DNA from 3 places in the Globicatella sp. PHS-GS-PNBC-21-1553 genome. Region 1 is predicted to be linked to each of the others. Evidence: predicted binding sites of a transcription regulator. Region 1 holds the regulator's gene; each other region holds the start of a gene.

The links. Region 1 encodes CtsR, which represses protease genes until heat stress. Its sites were predicted from a motif close to TTGGTCAAAAAAGGTCAAANA; they were not measured.
Region 2: a site for CtsR is predicted at 2,675-2,695, ahead of clpB (ATP-dependent chaperone ClpB). Genes of this name have one in related genera too.
Region 3: a site for CtsR is predicted at 3,910-3,930, ahead of clpP (ATP-dependent Clp endopeptidase proteolytic subunit ClpP). Genes of this name have one in related genera too.

The regions. Positions count from the first base shown of each region.
Region 1 covers NZ_CP085470.1:1,097,311-1,103,174, reverse strand. Annotated here, with positions in the region: gene LB888_RS05215 (LysR family transcriptional regulator) at 1-173, shown strand, start outside; gene LB888_RS05210 (ATP-dependent Clp protease ATP-binding subunit) at 460-2,961, opposite strand; gene LB888_RS05205 (CtsR family transcriptional regulator) at 2,975-3,442, opposite strand; gene LB888_RS05200 (ECF transporter S component) at 3,547-4,095, opposite strand; tRNA gene LB888_RS05195 (tRNA-Leu) at 4,772-4,857, opposite strand; tRNA gene LB888_RS05190 (tRNA-Thr) at 4,895-4,967, opposite strand; gene msrA (peptide-methionine (S)-S-oxide reductase MsrA) at 5,049-5,570, opposite strand; gene LB888_RS05180 (hypothetical protein) at 5,582-5,764, opposite strand; gene LB888_RS05175 (hypothetical protein) at 5,776-5,864, opposite strand, start outside.
Region 2 covers NZ_CP085470.1:2,277,265-2,283,128, reverse strand. Annotated here, with positions in the region: gene clpB (ATP-dependent chaperone ClpB) at 1-2,564, opposite strand, end outside; gene LB888_RS10940 (ABC transporter permease) at 2,768-3,721, opposite strand; gene LB888_RS10935 (ABC transporter permease) at 3,735-4,781, opposite strand; partial or broken gene LB888_RS10930 (ABC transporter ATP-binding protein) at 4,765-5,864, opposite strand, start outside.
Region 3 covers NZ_CP085470.1:747,426-753,289, reverse strand. Annotated here, with positions in the region: gene LB888_RS03420 (ABC transporter ATP-binding protein) at 1-652, shown strand, start outside; gene LB888_RS03415 (sugar ABC transporter permease) at 642-1,541, shown strand; gene LB888_RS03410 (carbohydrate ABC transporter permease) at 1,543-2,364, shown strand; gene LB888_RS03405 (ABC transporter substrate-binding protein) at 2,401-3,666, shown strand; gene clpP (ATP-dependent Clp endopeptidase proteolytic subunit ClpP) at 3,976-4,569, shown strand; gene LB888_RS03395 (sugar-binding transcriptional regulator) at 5,048-5,864, shown strand, end outside.

The sequences.
Region 1 (5,864 bases):
AAAGAGTCGCACTTTTAATGGAAAATGTCTCTCTAAATCGTGATGATTTAGTTGCGATTCCGATTAAGAACCCACCAGTTGGTTACTTGAATTTAGTTATTAACAATGAAATGGTGTTATCTGATACGCAAAAAGCCTTTAATGATTTATTAATTAAAAGTATTGAGGGTTAATCAATAGAGTTCGTACCGTTATATCCAAAAATAAATCAAACAAAAAGAGTTAGAACCTATTCCTATTGGAGTAGTCCTAACTCTATTTTTTGAGCCAAAATTTATTATCATTTTGACAATTGTCTTTTTTTAAATGGCATTCTGAAAGTCACAAGGGAATTAAATTTTTTTGATATTGATTGCTGAACGACCGTCATATCAGTGACCCTAAAAGTAAGAAGATTTTCTATCATTTTTGGGAGTCACTGTCGAATGATTATCTTGATTTCTTAAATGAATGACTCGATTATTTACTTCGCTCTTTACTACGGTTATTAATATTTATCGAACCACTTCTACCACCAATCGTGATTTTGTCACCTAAGGCAATTGTACCACTTAATAGTAGTTCACTTAATTCATCTTCAATTTGTTTTTGAATAGCGCGTCGAATTGGTCTTGCACCATACTCTGGATCAAACCCTGCTTCAGCAATAATATCGACTGCGGTATCCGTTACACGGGCTTCAATTTCTAATTCTTCTAAACGTTTCACAATTTCAGCAGTATGTAATTTAACAATCTCGCGAATATTTTCCTTACTTAATGAGTGGAAGACAACTGTCTCATCAATACGGTTTAAGAATTCTGGACGGAATGCACGTTTTAATTCTTCACGTATTCTAGATTCCATCGCTTCATGGTTTTGTGTTACTGATACTGCACCAAACCCGACTGATTTCTCATCCCTTAAGGCTGTTGCTCCTAAATTGGACGTCATGATAATAATAGTGTTTCTAAAGTCTACTTTTCGACCTTTACCATCTGTTAAATGACCATCATCAAATACTTGTAGTAAAATATTAAAGACATCTGGATGAGCTTTTTCGACCTCATCTAATAATATAACACTATACGGCTTTTGACGTATTTTTTCAGTCAATTGCCCTGCTTCTTCATACCCCACATATCCTGGAGGTGATCCTACTAAACGAGAGACACTATGTTTTTCCATATATTCAGACATATCAATCCGAATCATACTATCTTCACTACCAAACATTGCTGTCGCTAAGGTTTTGGCTAATTCCGTTTTTCCAACACCAGTAGGTCCTAAAAATAGGAATGATCCAATTGGACGTTTTGGTGATTTCAAACCACTACGAGCTCTACGAATCGCTCTGGCAACTGCTTTGACCGCTTCATCTTGCCCGATTACACGTTCATGTAATTCAGCTTCTAGATTAATCAATCGTTTGCTTTCACTTGATTCCATTTGTTGGACTGGCACTCCCGTCGCTAAAGCAACTACCTGCGCCACATCTTGTGCTGTTACTTTCAATTGTGATACAGCTGAATCATCATTTGCTTTTTCTTTGGCTTTATCAAGTTCTGCTAATTGCTCTTCTAGAGCCACTTCTTTTTCTCTTAAATTTGCGGCTTCTTCAAAATCACGATTGAGAATTGCGGCTTCTTTTTTATTGCCAATTTCAGCTAACTGATGCTCAATTGTTTCAGTCGTGACTTTGTTTGGCATAATCGCAGAATCAATACGAACACGTGCAGAAGCTTCATCAATTAAATCTACCGCTTTATCTGGCAATCGTCTTGCTGTCATGTAGCGAGAACTTAATTTTACAGCGGCATCGACTGCTTCGTCAGTAATTTCGACTTTATGGTGATCTTCATATTTTTCTTTTAGCCCGTTAATAATTAAGATGGATTCTTCTTGACTAGGCTCATCAATTTGTACTTTAGAGAAACGTCTTTCTAATGCTGCATCTTTTTCAATATACTTTTGGTATTCATCTAAAGTAGTGGCACCTACTACTTGTATTTCTCCACGAGCTAAAGCAGGTTTTAATATATTGGAAGCATCAATCGCTCCTTCAGCTCCCCCAGCACCGATTAATGTATGCAATTCATCAATAAACAGAATAATATTACCATCTTCAGAAATTTCTTCGATAATTTTTTTCATGCGCTCTTCAAATTCACCGCGATATTTCGTTCCCGCTACTAATGCTCCCATATCTAACATAATTAAACTTTTCTTAGCGATATCTTGAGGAACATCTCCTTGAATCATTCTTTGAGCTAATCCTTCTGCTATAGCTGTTTTACCGACACCTGGTTCCCCAACTAAGACCGGATTGTTTTTGGTTCTACGACTGATAATTTGCACAATTCGGTGAACTTCTTTTTCACGTCCAATCACCGGATCTAATTCATTTTGTCTAGCTAGCTCAGTTAAATCTCTAGAAACAGAATCAAGTGTTGGTGTTTTAGACGTCTTTTGTGGCTCTTTATTGTTACGAGGATTTCTTCTACGTCGATTGTTACCACCACTGCTTGGGTCTTGACTAGCTAGGCCAATTAATTCATAAATTGTTTTACGTAATTCATCAAAATCGACACCAACGTTTCTTAGTAAAACTGTTGCTAAAATTTCTTCTTTTAAAATACCTAATAATAAATGCTCGGTTCCAACTTTTGGAGCGCCTAAGCGTTTCGCATCATTGGAAGCATTCATAATAACTTTTTTGGCACGTGGAGAATAAGGTATGACTCTTTCGGCATTGAGTCGTGGTTGGCTAAATTTTCCATGAATGGCTTCTAATTCTAGAATTAATTCATTGAAAGTAGCGCCATGTTCTCTTAATGCTTTTCCAGCAATTCCAGTTTCTTCACGAGATAAACCTAATAATATATGTTCTGTGCCGACTGCTTGATGTTGCATATAATAGGATTGTTCTGCAGCATAAATCATCGCTTGTCGTGCACTTTCTGTAAATAGTTCTTCAAACATTTTTATTCACCTCTTATTCGTATGTATAACGGAGTTGGTATAGAAAAGTTTTAAGTAATTGAGCTCTCGCAATTTGTTCTTCCTCCGTTATTGTTTGTAAAACAGCTTTTTCAATTACAGATAAAATCAAAGCAGCTTCCCTTTGAGTTATAATCTTTCTTTCTGTTAAAGTTTCGATGATATTGATCCCGTTTCGCTGACTTATCTGATTGCCAATTAAATCAATCATTTGATCGATTTCGTCTACTTCATCTACCAGATGGACTTTCAGTATTCGGATATAGCCTCCGCCACCTCTTTTACTTTCCACTAGGTATCCATGTTCTTGTGTAAAACGAGTATTAATAACATAGTTTATTTGCGAAGGCACACAATCAAATCGATCGGCAATGTCACTTCGCTTGATTTCAAGATGTTCTTGATTTTCCAAATACGCTTTTAAATACGCTTCAATAATATCCGTCATATTTCGTTGGGTCACAGTCTCGCCTCCTTTAACATTGACTTTCTTTGACCATTATACAATAATAATTCCACTTTGAAAAGAGGAACGACTTAAAACCTTATATTTCGATCCTTATTTAGCTAATTTTGTTTTAATTCTTGATAATTGACCGCATATCGTTGGAATAATTTATTCAACAATGGAAATAATAAGATAAAAAATACCACATTACCAGCTGAATGAGCCAAATCAAAAGGTAAACCATTTAAATAATAAACCCAAAAGTTTTCTACTTGTATTAAAAAAGTCCACAACCACGAAATACTAAAACCAAATAATATACCTGCAATACCGGTAACTACTGCTCGACTACCAAATAATATATAATCACTTTTTACCATTTTCTCTAATAATCTATTGCTGAAGTAGACAAAAATAACGACGATAAGATAACTTATAATTTGTAACACGACCCATGGACCCATTCCCAAAATGAGATTTGAAACTAGCATCGTCAAAGATGATACGATAACGCCATCTTTAAAACCTAATAAAATGGTCACAATTGCGATAATAGCTGTAACGGGTTGTATATTCGGTATGAATGCAAAGAAAATTCTCCCCACCACACATAATGTTGTTAATAGAGCAACTTGCGTAATCCATAATGTAAAACTTTTTTGTCTCACCAATTTATTCCCACTCCTTACGACATTCGAAAATGCTTTTATCTATTTATATTCACTCACTATTATACCCGGAAACAAAGTCATTGAGTTCAAATTTTAAATAGATACACAATTATTTGGTGATTATAACGGGAGTGGGCAAGAAGTAAAAAGTTAAATAATTTCACTTCTTCTGTCCACCTCCGCACAGTTGGGAGGGGACCAGATGTAGAAAATTGAATGATTTTCACTTCGTCTGTCCACCCCCGCACAGTTGGGAGTAGACCAGAAGTAGAAAATCGAATGATTTTCGCTTCGTCGGCCTACCCCCGCACAGTTGAGTAGGCCTCAAACAAGTCGAAAGACGCAGGTTGAGACCACTCAACCACTGCGCTTTTAATTTATGAATCATAACTTGATTGAGTTTACCAAATTTATCTTTAACCTCATTAAGACGCAGTTTGAGGCCACTCAACCACTGCGCTTTTAATTACCGAACAATAATCTTGACTAAAATTTATTAAGTTTAAGTCCAGCCTCATGAGCAGTCACATAAGAACTACTTTACATAATGACTACTAATAATTGAATAACTGACCAGAGAAAGAGTTGTTTTATTAGTACCTAGCCAAAAAAAGACCCCAGTTGCTACTACAACTGAAGTCTAAGAAACACTGACAGATCAATGTTTAAATTATGCCGAGGACCGGAATCGAACCGGTACGGGTATCACTACCCGCAGGATTTTAAGTCCTGTGCGTCTGCCAGTTCCGCCACCCCGGCAAAGGACATTTTGGAACCATTGATTATTATTAATCAATGCCGGCTAAAGGACTTGAACCCTCGACCCTCTGATTACAAATCAGATGCTCTACCAACTGAGCTAAGCCGGCCTGTGAATGTGATTCACAACATGATTAATAATACCTTATTTACATCTATATTGTCAATACAAATTATGACATTTTTACGAATTATTGCTGAAATCTCTCAATAAATTGGTCTCTTCCGGAACCTTGTCGATACCGTTGATAATGAGTCGGATTTTTCTTATAAAAATCCTGATGATAATCTTCAGCAACAAAAAATTCTGTTGCTTCAGTAATCGGTACTACAATTGGTTTTGAAAATCGTTGACTCAAATCTAAATGTTCTTTGGATTGTTCAGCTAATTCTTTTTGTTCAGGAGTAGTATAAAATATTTCTGGTCGATACGAAGAGCCGCGATCAACAAATTGTCCTGCTAAATCCGTAGGATCAATGACAGACCAGTATACTTCTAATAGCTTTTGATAAGAAATTATCGCTGGATCATAGGTAATTTTTACCGCTTCAGTATGGCCAGTCATTCCTGTTTTTACTTGTTCATAACTTGGATTCAAAACATGACCACCTGTATAACCTGATTCAACTGAAATAACCCCTGGCCACTGATCAAATGGATGGACCATGCACCAGAAACAACCACCTGCAAAAATAGAAACTTCTTGACTCATCTATATCACCTCTAATTAAATATGTTAGTAAAAAATTTTCGAATTGCTTCGATTATCGTTATAATAAATCTCATTACTGATTGTAAAAATTTTCCAAAAATAGATTTTTCAGGTATCGATTCATTCGCCACTACCTGTACTTCACTGTTTTGAGCCGTTGGTAGGTACTCAATGGCATAATGTTGAAAATCCATTTTTAATGTTCCTAAAAATCTCCTTTATCTATTGGAGCGGTTATATAATTTTGGTATCCAGTTTTCTCTTCATTGGGTATAAATTGATAATCAATGTTTA
Region 2 (5,864 bases), 1.2 Mb from region 1:
TTATCAATCAAGTCGACAGTAACCAGTTGACCTGGTAAAATATCGCCTTTAATAATTAAACGAGCGAGTGGTGTTTCAATTTCTCGTGTAATAAATCTCATCAATGGGCGTGCACCATAAATTGGATCATAACCATTGCGTGCAATCCATCCAATCGCTTCTTTAGTCACAGATAAATGAATATCTTGATAAGCTAAACGTTCTTTTAATTGTGTCAATAGTTTTTCGACAATTGCGCCCATATGATCCATTGATAATGGTGTAAACATAATGGTATCATCAATCCGATTTAAGAACTCTGGTTTGAAGTGTGTTCTTAACAATTGTCGAACTTGGCTCGCAGTTTCTTCAGCAATTTGACCATTTTCATCCACACCTTCTAACAATAATGGTGAACCGATATTACTTGTCATAATTAAGACGGTGTTTTTAAAGTCTACTGTCCGTCCTTTTGAATCTGTTAAACGACCATCATCCAATACTTGTAATAAAATATTAAAGACATCTGGATGGGCTTTTTCAATTTCATCTAATAAGACAATTGAGTACGGACTCCGTCTAACAGCTTCTGTTAATTGTCCCCCTTCTTCATAACCAATATATCCTGGAGGCGCTCCAACTAATCGGCTGACCGTATGTTTTTCCATATATTCAGACATATCGATACGTACAATATGGTGTTCATCGTCAAATAATACCTCAGCTAAAGTTTTCGCTAATTCCGTTTTACCGACACCTGTAGGTCCTAAGAATAAAAATGAACCAATTGGTCGATTAGGATTTTGTAAACCGGCACGGCTTCTTAATACCGCTTCTGAGACTTTTGTCACCGCTTCATCTTGGCCGATTACTCGTTGGTGTAATGTTTCATCCAATTTTAGTAATTTTTCTCTTTCACCTTCAACTAATCTCGTAACGGGAATACCTGTTAAACGACCGACAACTTTAGCAATTTCCTCATCAGTAACACTTTCTTGTGTTAGACGTTCTGTTTGCCCTAATTGTTTCGCTTCTAATTCTTTCAGTTCTTTTTCCAATGCGGGTATACGACCATGTCTTAATTCAGCTGCTTTTTCTAATTGATACTCGGATTCTGCTTCTTCTAATTGACGTCTTAAATCATCAATTTCTTGACGTTTATCACGTAATTCATTCATCGCTTCTTTTTCTACTTCCCAACGCATCTTTAATTCATTGGCTGTTTCACGAAGCTCTGCTAATTCTTCTTGTAAAGATTCTAAACGTTTCTTACTTGCATCATCCGTTTCTTTCTTAAGCGCTGCTTCTTCAATTTCTAATTGCATTAAACGACGATTAACAGTATCCATTTCTGTTGGCATCGAATTAATTTCTACACGAATGGTCGCACAAGCCTCATCGACTAAGTCGATCGCTTTATCTGGTAAGAAACGATCTGTAATATAACGATTAGATAAAGTTGCCGCAGCCACTAAAGCATTATCATGAATATTAACACCGTGGTGGATTTCAAAACGTTCTTTTAATCCACGCAAGATACTAATGGTGTCTTCCACTGTTGGTTCTTGGACTAATACTCTTTGGAAACGACGTTCCAATGCTTTATCTTTTTCAATGTTTTCACGATACTCATCTAAAGTGGTTGCTCCAATACAATGGATTTCACCACGAGCTAACATTGGTTTTAGAATATTACCGGCATCCATTGCTCCTTCAGACTTACCTGCACCGACTATCGTATGGATTTCATCAATAAACAGGATAATATTACCTTCCGATTTCGTTACTTCTTTTAATACCGCTTTTAAACGTTCTTCGAACTCACCACGATATTTTGCACCAGCAATTAATGAACCCATGTCTAATGAGTAAACTTGTTTCCCTTTTAAATTATCTGGTACATCCTTACGTACAATACGATGTGCTAATCCTTCAACAATCGCTGTTTTGCCAACCCCTGGTTCACCGATTAGTACCGGGTTATTTTTAGTCTTTCTTGATAAAATTCGTATCACATCACGAATTTCTTCATCGCGACCAATTACTGGATCTAATTTATTTTGTTTTATTGCCTCATTTAAATTAGTGGCATATTTTTCTAAAGATTCATAAGTTTGTTCTTGGTTTTGTGAAGTCACAGACTCACCTCCTCTTAAATTATCAATTCTTGCTTTCATCTTAGCTTCAGTAACATTGTTTGAAATTAAATATTCTGTTAATGGATTGTTTTTTTGGTCAAATAGTGCTAACACTACCATTTCCGTCGATAAATATTGATCTTGTTGTTCCTGTGCTAATTGATTTGCTTTTTGGAATAACATCGATAAGCGTTGACTAATTTGCTGTCCATACTGAATATTACTTCCTGTTATCGACGGTAACTTATCAATTTCCTGTTCGATTTTTCTTTGGAAATCATCCATATTTAATTGGAATTCATGGTATAAATTATAAGCAAAACTATCGGGTTGAACAAAAATGCGCCATAAATGTGGAATATCAATTTCTTGATGTTTTCTTGTCATCGCAATTTGTTGTGCTTGTGCCAAAGCTTCTTGCATGGCTGTTGTCATTTTTTCAATCATTCAATAACACCCCTTTGGTCAAATATAGTCAGTAAATTTTTCCTATAAAAGTAGCTCTCTTTAAGAGCTTAACTATATTATATACCTTTGGTTAAGAAAGGTCAAGGATTTTTTTGACCATTTTTGACTATATTTTTAGATAAAAAAAGGGACAAAAGTAGTCATGAACTGACCTAACCTTTTGTCCACTTATTTAAAAGATATTATTTAGATTTAATATAAGTCGTACCATTAGCTGCTGGTCCTTTAGAGTTTCCAACAAACCCAACTAATACAAAGATGGTGATGACATAAGGCGCAATTTGTAAATAAACTGAAGGGATGTTTTTAATAAATGGTATTTGTGAACCTACTACCGCTAAACTTTGAGCAAAACCAAAGAAAATAGCGGCCAACATCGCACCAATAGGATTCCATTTACCAAAAATCATTGCTGCCATTGACATGAAACCTTGTCCAGTAATCGTCGTAATAGCGAATTGTGAGTTAATTGATTGTGCCATAATCGCTCCACCTAGACCACCCATTAAACCAGATAACAAGACGCCTAGATAACGCATTTTGTATACATTAATACCTAAAGTATCAGCTGCTTGAGGATGTTCCCCAACAGAACGCAATCTTAAACCAAAACTCGTTTTAAACACAATAAACCAACAAATAATCGCTACAACAATCCCAACAAACGCTGGTTGAGAAGTTTGACTAAAGAAAATTTTTCCAACAACTGGAATTTTTGAAAGAAGAGGTACGCTCCAATAACCGAATTTTTGTTTAATAAATTCGGTTTGTCCAGCGCCATCAAACATAACACGGGTCAAGAAAACACCTAAAGATGGTGCTACTAAGTTCAATACAGTACCGGAAATAATATGATCAGCACGTAAAGAAACGGTTGCGACCGCATGAATAGATGAGAATAGTACACCAATTAAACCACCAAACAAAGTAGCAATCCAAGGTGTCCAACTTCCAAAAGTTTGAGCAAACTGAAGGTTAAAGATAATCGCACTAAACGCACCCATTACCATAATTCCTTCTAAACCAACGTTGACAATCCCACTACGTTCCGAGAAAACGCCACCTAAAGCTGTATAAATTAGAGGTGCTGAATAAACAAGAGTGGACGAAACAATTAATGCTAACATATTTACCATGCTACTCTACCCCCTAATTATTTGTTTTCTTACGATCTAAGAAGAACGTAATGATATATTGTGAACCGATAAAGAAGATGATGGATGCAATTGCGATATTAACAATTTCTGATGGTACTTTGGCAGCTAATGGCATTAACGTACCTCCTGTTTTTAATCCACCGAATAAAATGGCAGCAAATAAAGTTCCTATAGGGTGGTTGCCCCCTAATAATGAAACGGCCATCCCATCAAATCCTATAGCGGGTGCTACACCGTTCATCAAGAAGATATTACGGAACTCACCTAAACCGTTCATTACTCCCCCTAAACCAGCTAAACCACCTGATATTACCATTGCCAAGATAATATTACGTTTCGCATTCATCCCAGCATATTGAGCGGCAAAACGGTTTTTACCAACTGTCTTTAATTCGAAACCTAAAGTCGTTCTTTCCATAAAAATCCAAACTAGAATAACAGCAACAACGGCTAAGAAAATCCCTGTATGCAAGGTTGATCCTTTTGTTAATTCACTTAACCAAGGTGCACGTAATGTGGCATTGTCACCAATTTGAGGCGTTACATCCCCTTTATTAGTTAACACGTTTCGTACCAAATAGTCACTAATATAAACAGAAATATAGTTTAACATAATAGTCACAATAACTTCACTGGTATTAAAGTAAGCTTTTAATACCCCGGCAATCGCAGCCCAAAACGCACCTGCAATCATTCCGGCAATAATGGCTAATGGTAAGACAATCACTCTAGGTGCATCCGGTAAGGCTAAAGCCACCCAAATAGAAGCTAGCCATCCAGCTAGTGCTTGACCAGAAAGACCAATATTAAAGAATCCTGCTGTATAGGCTACTGAAAAACCTAACCCGGTAAATATTAAGGGAGTGGCTGCTCTTAAAGATTGTCCAATATTAAAGGGCGAACCCGCTGCACCTGTCCAAAGTGCTTTATAACCAGCAATCGCATCAAATTTGAAAGCCCACATGATTAACGCTCCAAAGAAAAGTCCAATGAAGACAGTTAATATGGGAACTAAAATACTTCTAAACTGTTTGTTCATTGTTTACACCGCCTTCTTCACGTAATCTTAATACTTCATCATAGCTTGTTCCTGCCATCATTAAACCAATCTCTTGTTCATTTGTCTCGTTCGCATGTTAAAGTAGCGATAATTTTACCATCATACATGACAATAATGCGATCTGAAACATTTAAAATTTCATCTAATTCAAAACTCATTAATAAAACAGCTTTATTTTGATCACGTTGTTGAATTAATGCTTTATGAATATATTCAATCGCCCCTACGTCTAATCCACGCGTTGGATTGGCGGCAATGAGTAAATCCGGTTTTAAATCTAATTCACGAGCAATAATTGCTTTTTGTTGGTTTCCACCTGATAAGGCACGAGCTGGAACTTTTTCAGAAGCCGCACGAACATCATATTCTTTCATTAAACGCAATGCTTTTTGATTGATTTCTTTAAAGTTTAAGAAGCCGCCTTGTGAATAAGGTTTTTTATAATATTCTTGTAACACGAAATTATCTTCTAATTTTGTTTCTAAAGAGAGGCCGTACTTATGACGGTCTTCAGGAATATGAGCCATGCCCATCTCAGTAATTTCACGGGTTGATTTATTGTTAATTTCTTCCCCTTTAAAATGAACTGCTCCAGAATCAATTGGCATTAATCCAGTTAAAGCTAACACAAGTTCTGTTTGCCCATTGCCATCAATACCGGCAATTCCGACAATTTCTCCTTTACGGACAGTGAAAGATAAATTACGAACGGCATCTAAACCTCGCTCATTTTTCACCACTAAGTTTTCAACTGCTAGCATCACTTCGCTAGGATTAGCTTCAGTTTTTTCAGTTCTAAAATTAACTGAACGGCCTACCATCATATCCGCTAGTTCTTTAGAAGTCGTTGTGGCTACATCGACAGTATCAATTGATTCACCACGACGAATTACTGTACAACGATCGGCTACTTTTTTAATTTCATCTAATTTATGGGTAATAATAATGATTGACTTACCTTCATCAGCTAAAGATCTTAAAGTTAACATCAGATCATCAATTTCTTGCGGTGTTAATACAGCTGTTGGTTCGTCAAAAATTAGAATATCTGCACCACGATAT
Region 3 (5,864 bases), 350 kb from region 1:
ATATCCACGTCAATTATCGGGTGGGCAACAACAACGGGTAGCCATTAGCCGGGCTTTGGCGAAATCTCCGTCGGTCTTATTGATGGATGAGCCATTATCCAATTTAGATGCGCGTTTGCGAATTGAAATGCGTGAGGAAATTCGTCGTATTCAACAAGAAACAGGTGTAACGACTGTGTTTGTAACCCATGATCAAGAAGAAGCGCTAAGTATTGCGGATAATGTGATGGTCTTAAATCAAGGTGAAATTCAACAAAAAACAGATCCCGTTACTTTATATAAAGAACCTAAAAATCTTTTTGTGGCGAAATTCATCGGTTCACCCGTTATTAATACTTTTACTAAAAATTCACCTTCTTTAAATCATGAGGCATGGCTATTTGATCATGAATGGGAAACGATTGGGATTCGTTCTGAGCATTTTACATTAGGAAGCGCAGAAGATTATTTACTACAAGCAACGGTTGAGAGAATTGAACATGTGGGGAAAGATATTACGACGCATATGATATTCGAGGGTGAATCCTTTACGGTTACCGATTTAGATTTAGATGTAACAGAAGGTAGCTTGGTGTACTTAAAAGTTGCACCAGAAAAAATAATGTTTTTTGATAAGACAACTGCCAGAGTTGAGGTAGTGAATCATGAATAAAAAACCGACGCTAAAAAGCACCTTACAAGCATTGCTTTATTTGGCACCGATGTTAACATTTATTGGTATTTTTACCATTTATCCTATTTTTAAATCAGTGGCGATGAGTTTTTATACTAATTTTAATTTGTTTACGGGTGAAGTTAAATCGCGAGGATTGGAAAACTATCAAATCGTCCTCAGTGATCCTAAATTTCATCAAGCTCTAAAAAACACGTTTATTTATGTTATTGGGGTCGTACCAACGAGTATTTTTATCTCATTGATGATCGCGTTAATGTTAAATAGTATTCCGTTTTTAAAAGGTTTCTTTAGAACCGTTTATTTCTTGCCTTATGTGACCAGTACAGTGGCCGTTTCGGTGGTGTGGAGTTGGTTGTATCATTCACGCTATGGTTTCTTTAATTATATTCTTAGCTTATTTGGAGCAGATGCCGTCAACTGGTTAAATTCACCTGATAATGCGTTGCCGGCCGTGATGATTATGGCGGTATGGAAGAGTTTAGGTTTTAATATTTTACTATTATTAGTAGGTTTAGGTAATATCAATGAGAATTACTATAAAGCCGCTAAAATTGATGGGGCGAATGCTTTTAATCGCTTTATGAATATCACGATTCCCTTATTAAGACCGACTTTATTTTTATTGTCGACCTTAGGGGTAATCAGTGGTTTTAAGGTGTTCGACGAAGTCTTTGCTTTATTCAGTGGTAGACCTGGACCCGCAGGATCGGCAACCACTTTGGTTTACTATTTATTTGAAAAATTCTATGTGAAATTCAAATATGGTCAAGCAGCAGCGACCGGTATTATTTTGTTCTTGATTGTTTTGGTCATTACTATGGTTCAAAATGCCGGCAACCGCTACTTTGAAAAGAGGGGTGGCTAATATGAAGGGGTTTTTTAAAAACATTTTATTATATATGCTATTGTTTTTAGGTGGCCTGTTTATGGTGTTGCCTTTTTATTGGATGTTAGTAACAAGTTTAAAATCAGCAGGGGAAGCTATTGCGATTCCTCCTACTTGGTTACCTCGGAATTGGTTATTTTCAAATTATGAAAAAGCGCTGAAGGTAGCCCCATTCGCTCGCTATTTTTTAAATAGTTTATTGGTCACCTTGACGACCACAACGGGCGAGTTAATTACGAGCATTTTGGCAGCTTTTGCCTTTGCTAAACTAAAGTTTTGGGGTAAAGATGTATTGTTCATTATTTTATTAGCTACCATGATGGTACCTGGTGAATTAATGACCATACCTAACTTTGTAACGTTAGCAAGTTGGGATATGATTAACACCTATTGGGCTTTGATTATACCATGGCTTGCAAGTGTTTTTTCAGTCTTTACTTTAAAACAATCATTCCAATCGATACCAGATCAGCTTTATTATGCCGCTAAAACCGATGGTGCGAGTGACTGGCGTTTCCTATGGGAAATGATGGTGCCTTTATCTAAATCATCGATTATTGCGGTTATGATATTGAAAGTAATTGGTAGTTGGAATTCGTTTATGTGGCCATTAATTGTCACAAACGATAAGGCATTACGTACATTGCCGGTGGGACTACAAGCTTTTACGACCGAAGCCGGAACTCAATTTGAGTTATTAATGGCAGCGTCAACCTTAGTAGTAGTTCCAATGGTTGTCATTTATCTGTTCTTGCAAAAATATATTATGCAAGGTATTGCAAGTTCTGGTCTTAAAGGCTAGATGACTTAGGATTTATTTTCTGGGAGGAAAACATTAATGAAAAAATTACGCACATTAGCGGCAACTTTATTAGCAGCAACAACTTTAGGCTCTTTTGTTCCATCAGCAAATGCGCAAGAGAAAGTGCAAGTAACTTTTTGGCATGCGATGAATGGTCCACATCAAGAAATGTTAACTAAATTAGTTGAAGAATTTAATGCTTCACAAGAAGGGATTGAAGTTGTTGAACAAAACCAAGGTGACTATTCTACTTTACAACAAAGTATTATGGCTTCTGGTGTATCAGGCGATTTACCGACAATTGCTCAATTAACAGCTTCAAACACGCCGGATTTCATGGATCAAGGTTTATTATTACCTTTAAATGACTTATTAACACCTGAAAACGGCTATACGGATGAGTTAAAAGAAGGGGTTTATGAAACTTTCTTAAAAGGTGCTACTTTTGATGATCAAATTTATGCTTTACCATTCTCGAAATCAGTTCGCTTAATGTTTGTCAATAAAACAATGTTGGATGAAGTGAATGCTGAAGTTCCAAAAACTTGGGATGAAGTATTGGCATTAGGTGAAAAATTAGATGAAGCTGGAATTGAAAAGCCAGCAATGGGATTTGAAAACGAGTTAACCATGGAATATGAAACAATGGCTCGCCAAAATGGTGCAACTTGGATTGCAGATGATTTATCGCAAGTTGATATGTCTTCTGAAAAAGCGATTGAGCCACTTCAATTCATTAAAGATTTATTAGCGAATGAACATGCACGTACAGCAGGTGAAGATGGCTATATGTCTGGTCCATTTGCTGCTGGTGAAAGTGCGTTATATATTGGTTCTTCTGCTGGTTTACAATATGTATTACCGGGTGTAGAAGAAAGTGGTATCGAATTAGAAACTGCACATATTCCGGTCTTTGGTGATGGTGAAGAATTAACCTTATTTGCAGGTAATGATTTAGGTATTTTCTCTTCTGCATCTGAAGAACAACAAAAAGCGGCAGTGCAATTCATGTCATTCTTATTAGAAAATACTGACCGTTGGGCGATTGCGACAGGTTATTTACCTGTTACAAAACAAGGAGCAGAATCTGAAGAATGGACTCAATACTTAGAAGAAAATCCACTTGTTAAAGCTGCCTCTGAAGAATTAGAATTTGGTAAGGCACAAGCTGCCTATGTTGGAGCTAGTGAAGTTTACTCTGAGTTCAAAACAGCATTAGAAAATATTATTATTAATGATGCTGATGCAGCAACTGAAATGGCAAATATCGAAACATTAGTAAAAGGATTTTTAGGTCTATAATTAACAAGACGATCGAGAAATGACAACAGTACGGAAAATGAAGGCTTTAACAGAGGCCTTCATTTTGTTTTATAGGCTCTTTGTCAAATAGTGTGAATGAACAGAGGCATTTTTGTTGACCCACACCGAAAAGTATAGAACCGTTTTATAAAAGATAAACAAAATGATTGTTTCTTAGAATGCTTTTTATTGAAACTTGTATCAGTGTTCGATAAAATGACGAAGGAAATATTCAAGTCAATAAGATTGACCTTATTTGACTAATGGAGTATAATGAATCCAGATAAAGTGAGAAAAGGAGCGATAAATTTGAATTTAATACCTACAGTAATTGAACAATCTTCACGTGGAGAACGTGCCTATGATATTTATTCTCGTTTATTAAAAGATAGAATTATTATGCTAAGTGGACCTATTGATGATAATGTGGCTAACAGTGTCATTGCCCAATTATTATTTTTAGAAGCCCAAGACTCAGAAAAGGATATCTATTTATATATTAATTCACCTGGGGGGAGCGTTTCTGCTGGATTAGCTATTTTTGATACAATGAATTTTATTAAGTCTGATGTACAAACGATTGTTATCGGAATGGCTGCGTCGATGGGTGCTTTCTTATTAGCAGCAGGACAAAAAGGCAAACGCTACGCTTTGCCTAATTCTGAAGTGATGATTCACCAACCATTAGGTGGAGCGCAAGGTCAAGCAACTGAAATCGAAATAGCTGCCCGTCATATTTTACATACGCGCGAGCGTCTTAATACGATTTTAGCTGATCGTACAGGGCAACCAATCGATATTATTGCCCGCGATACGGACCGTGATAATTATATGACTGCGGAACAGGCAAAAGAATATGGTTTAATTGATCATATTATGGAAAATAACAAATCGTTAAAATAATTGAGCGAAAAGAGGATGGGCAAAAACTTTTTAAATTCTGTTCAGGCATATCTATTTAATTAAAAGCGCAGTGGTTGAGTGGCCTCAAACTGTGTCTTTCGACTTGTTTGAGGCCTACTCAACTGTTCGGGGGTGGACAGACGAAGCGAAAATCAACTGATTTTCTACTTCTTGCCCACTCCCAAAGAAAATCTTAATTCTGGACGAAAGTCCAGAATTTTTTTATGAAAATATATGTAATATTAAATCCTTTCAAAGAAAGCCCTTAACCATTTGTTAATATTGAAATAATTCATCTTATTGGCCAATAATCGCCCATATAAGAGGGTTCAATGTCGGCTAATATTATTTGATTTTGATTGCAAACAATATTCAATAATGGTATAGTAGTAATATGGAAAACGATGAACTGATTATTTAGAAGAGTTTTTTATAAACTTGATTGATTGGTCATTTGTTGCCCAAGAGGAGGAACACCATGAAGGATGTTTTTTCTATGATGCAAGCAATAGCACCCGATTTAAGTGCAACATTGCGAACGCGCTATGAAATCCTCTATCACTTAAGACAAGTTGGTGAACCTTTAGGTCGAAAAAATTTAGCTGAACGGATTAACAGTTCTGAACGTTCAGTGCGAACGATTATTGATTTAATGCGTGAACAAGATTTAGTTGAAGTGACAAGAGTGGGGATTCGCTTAACGGAACATGGACATATTGTTTCAGATATGATTTCTGAGACAGTTAAAAACTCAAGTCGTTTACACGATATTGAAGAATCATTAAAAAGTCATTTAGGTATCTCCAATTGTTGGGTTGTACCAGGTGATTTAGATCATGATTCGGTCGTCTATCGGGAATTGAGTTACGCTACTCAACAAGTATTAGAACGCTACTTGAAGTTTGGTCGTAGTATTATTGCGGTGACAGGTGGTGAGACCTTAGCTCATGTCGGCGAAGGTTTAACTGAGAAATTGTCCCAAAATCGTGAATTAGTATTTGTTCCAGCCCGTGGCGGTGTTGGGGGTGGATTTAATATCCAATCCAATATTGTTGGCGGTGTGATGGCTCAAAAAACGAATTCAAAATATGTTCCTTTATTTCTACCTGATGCAATGGAAGAAGATGCGTCGAAAATATTGATGACAGATCCTTCGATTAGTCAGGCAGTGGCATTGAGTAAGAAAGCAGATTGTTTATTAGTCAGTGTTGGATCCGCCGAAGTGATGGCAGAGCGTCGGGAGCTTACTGCACAACAACAACAATTATTAAAAGAAAAAAAGGCTATTGGTGAAG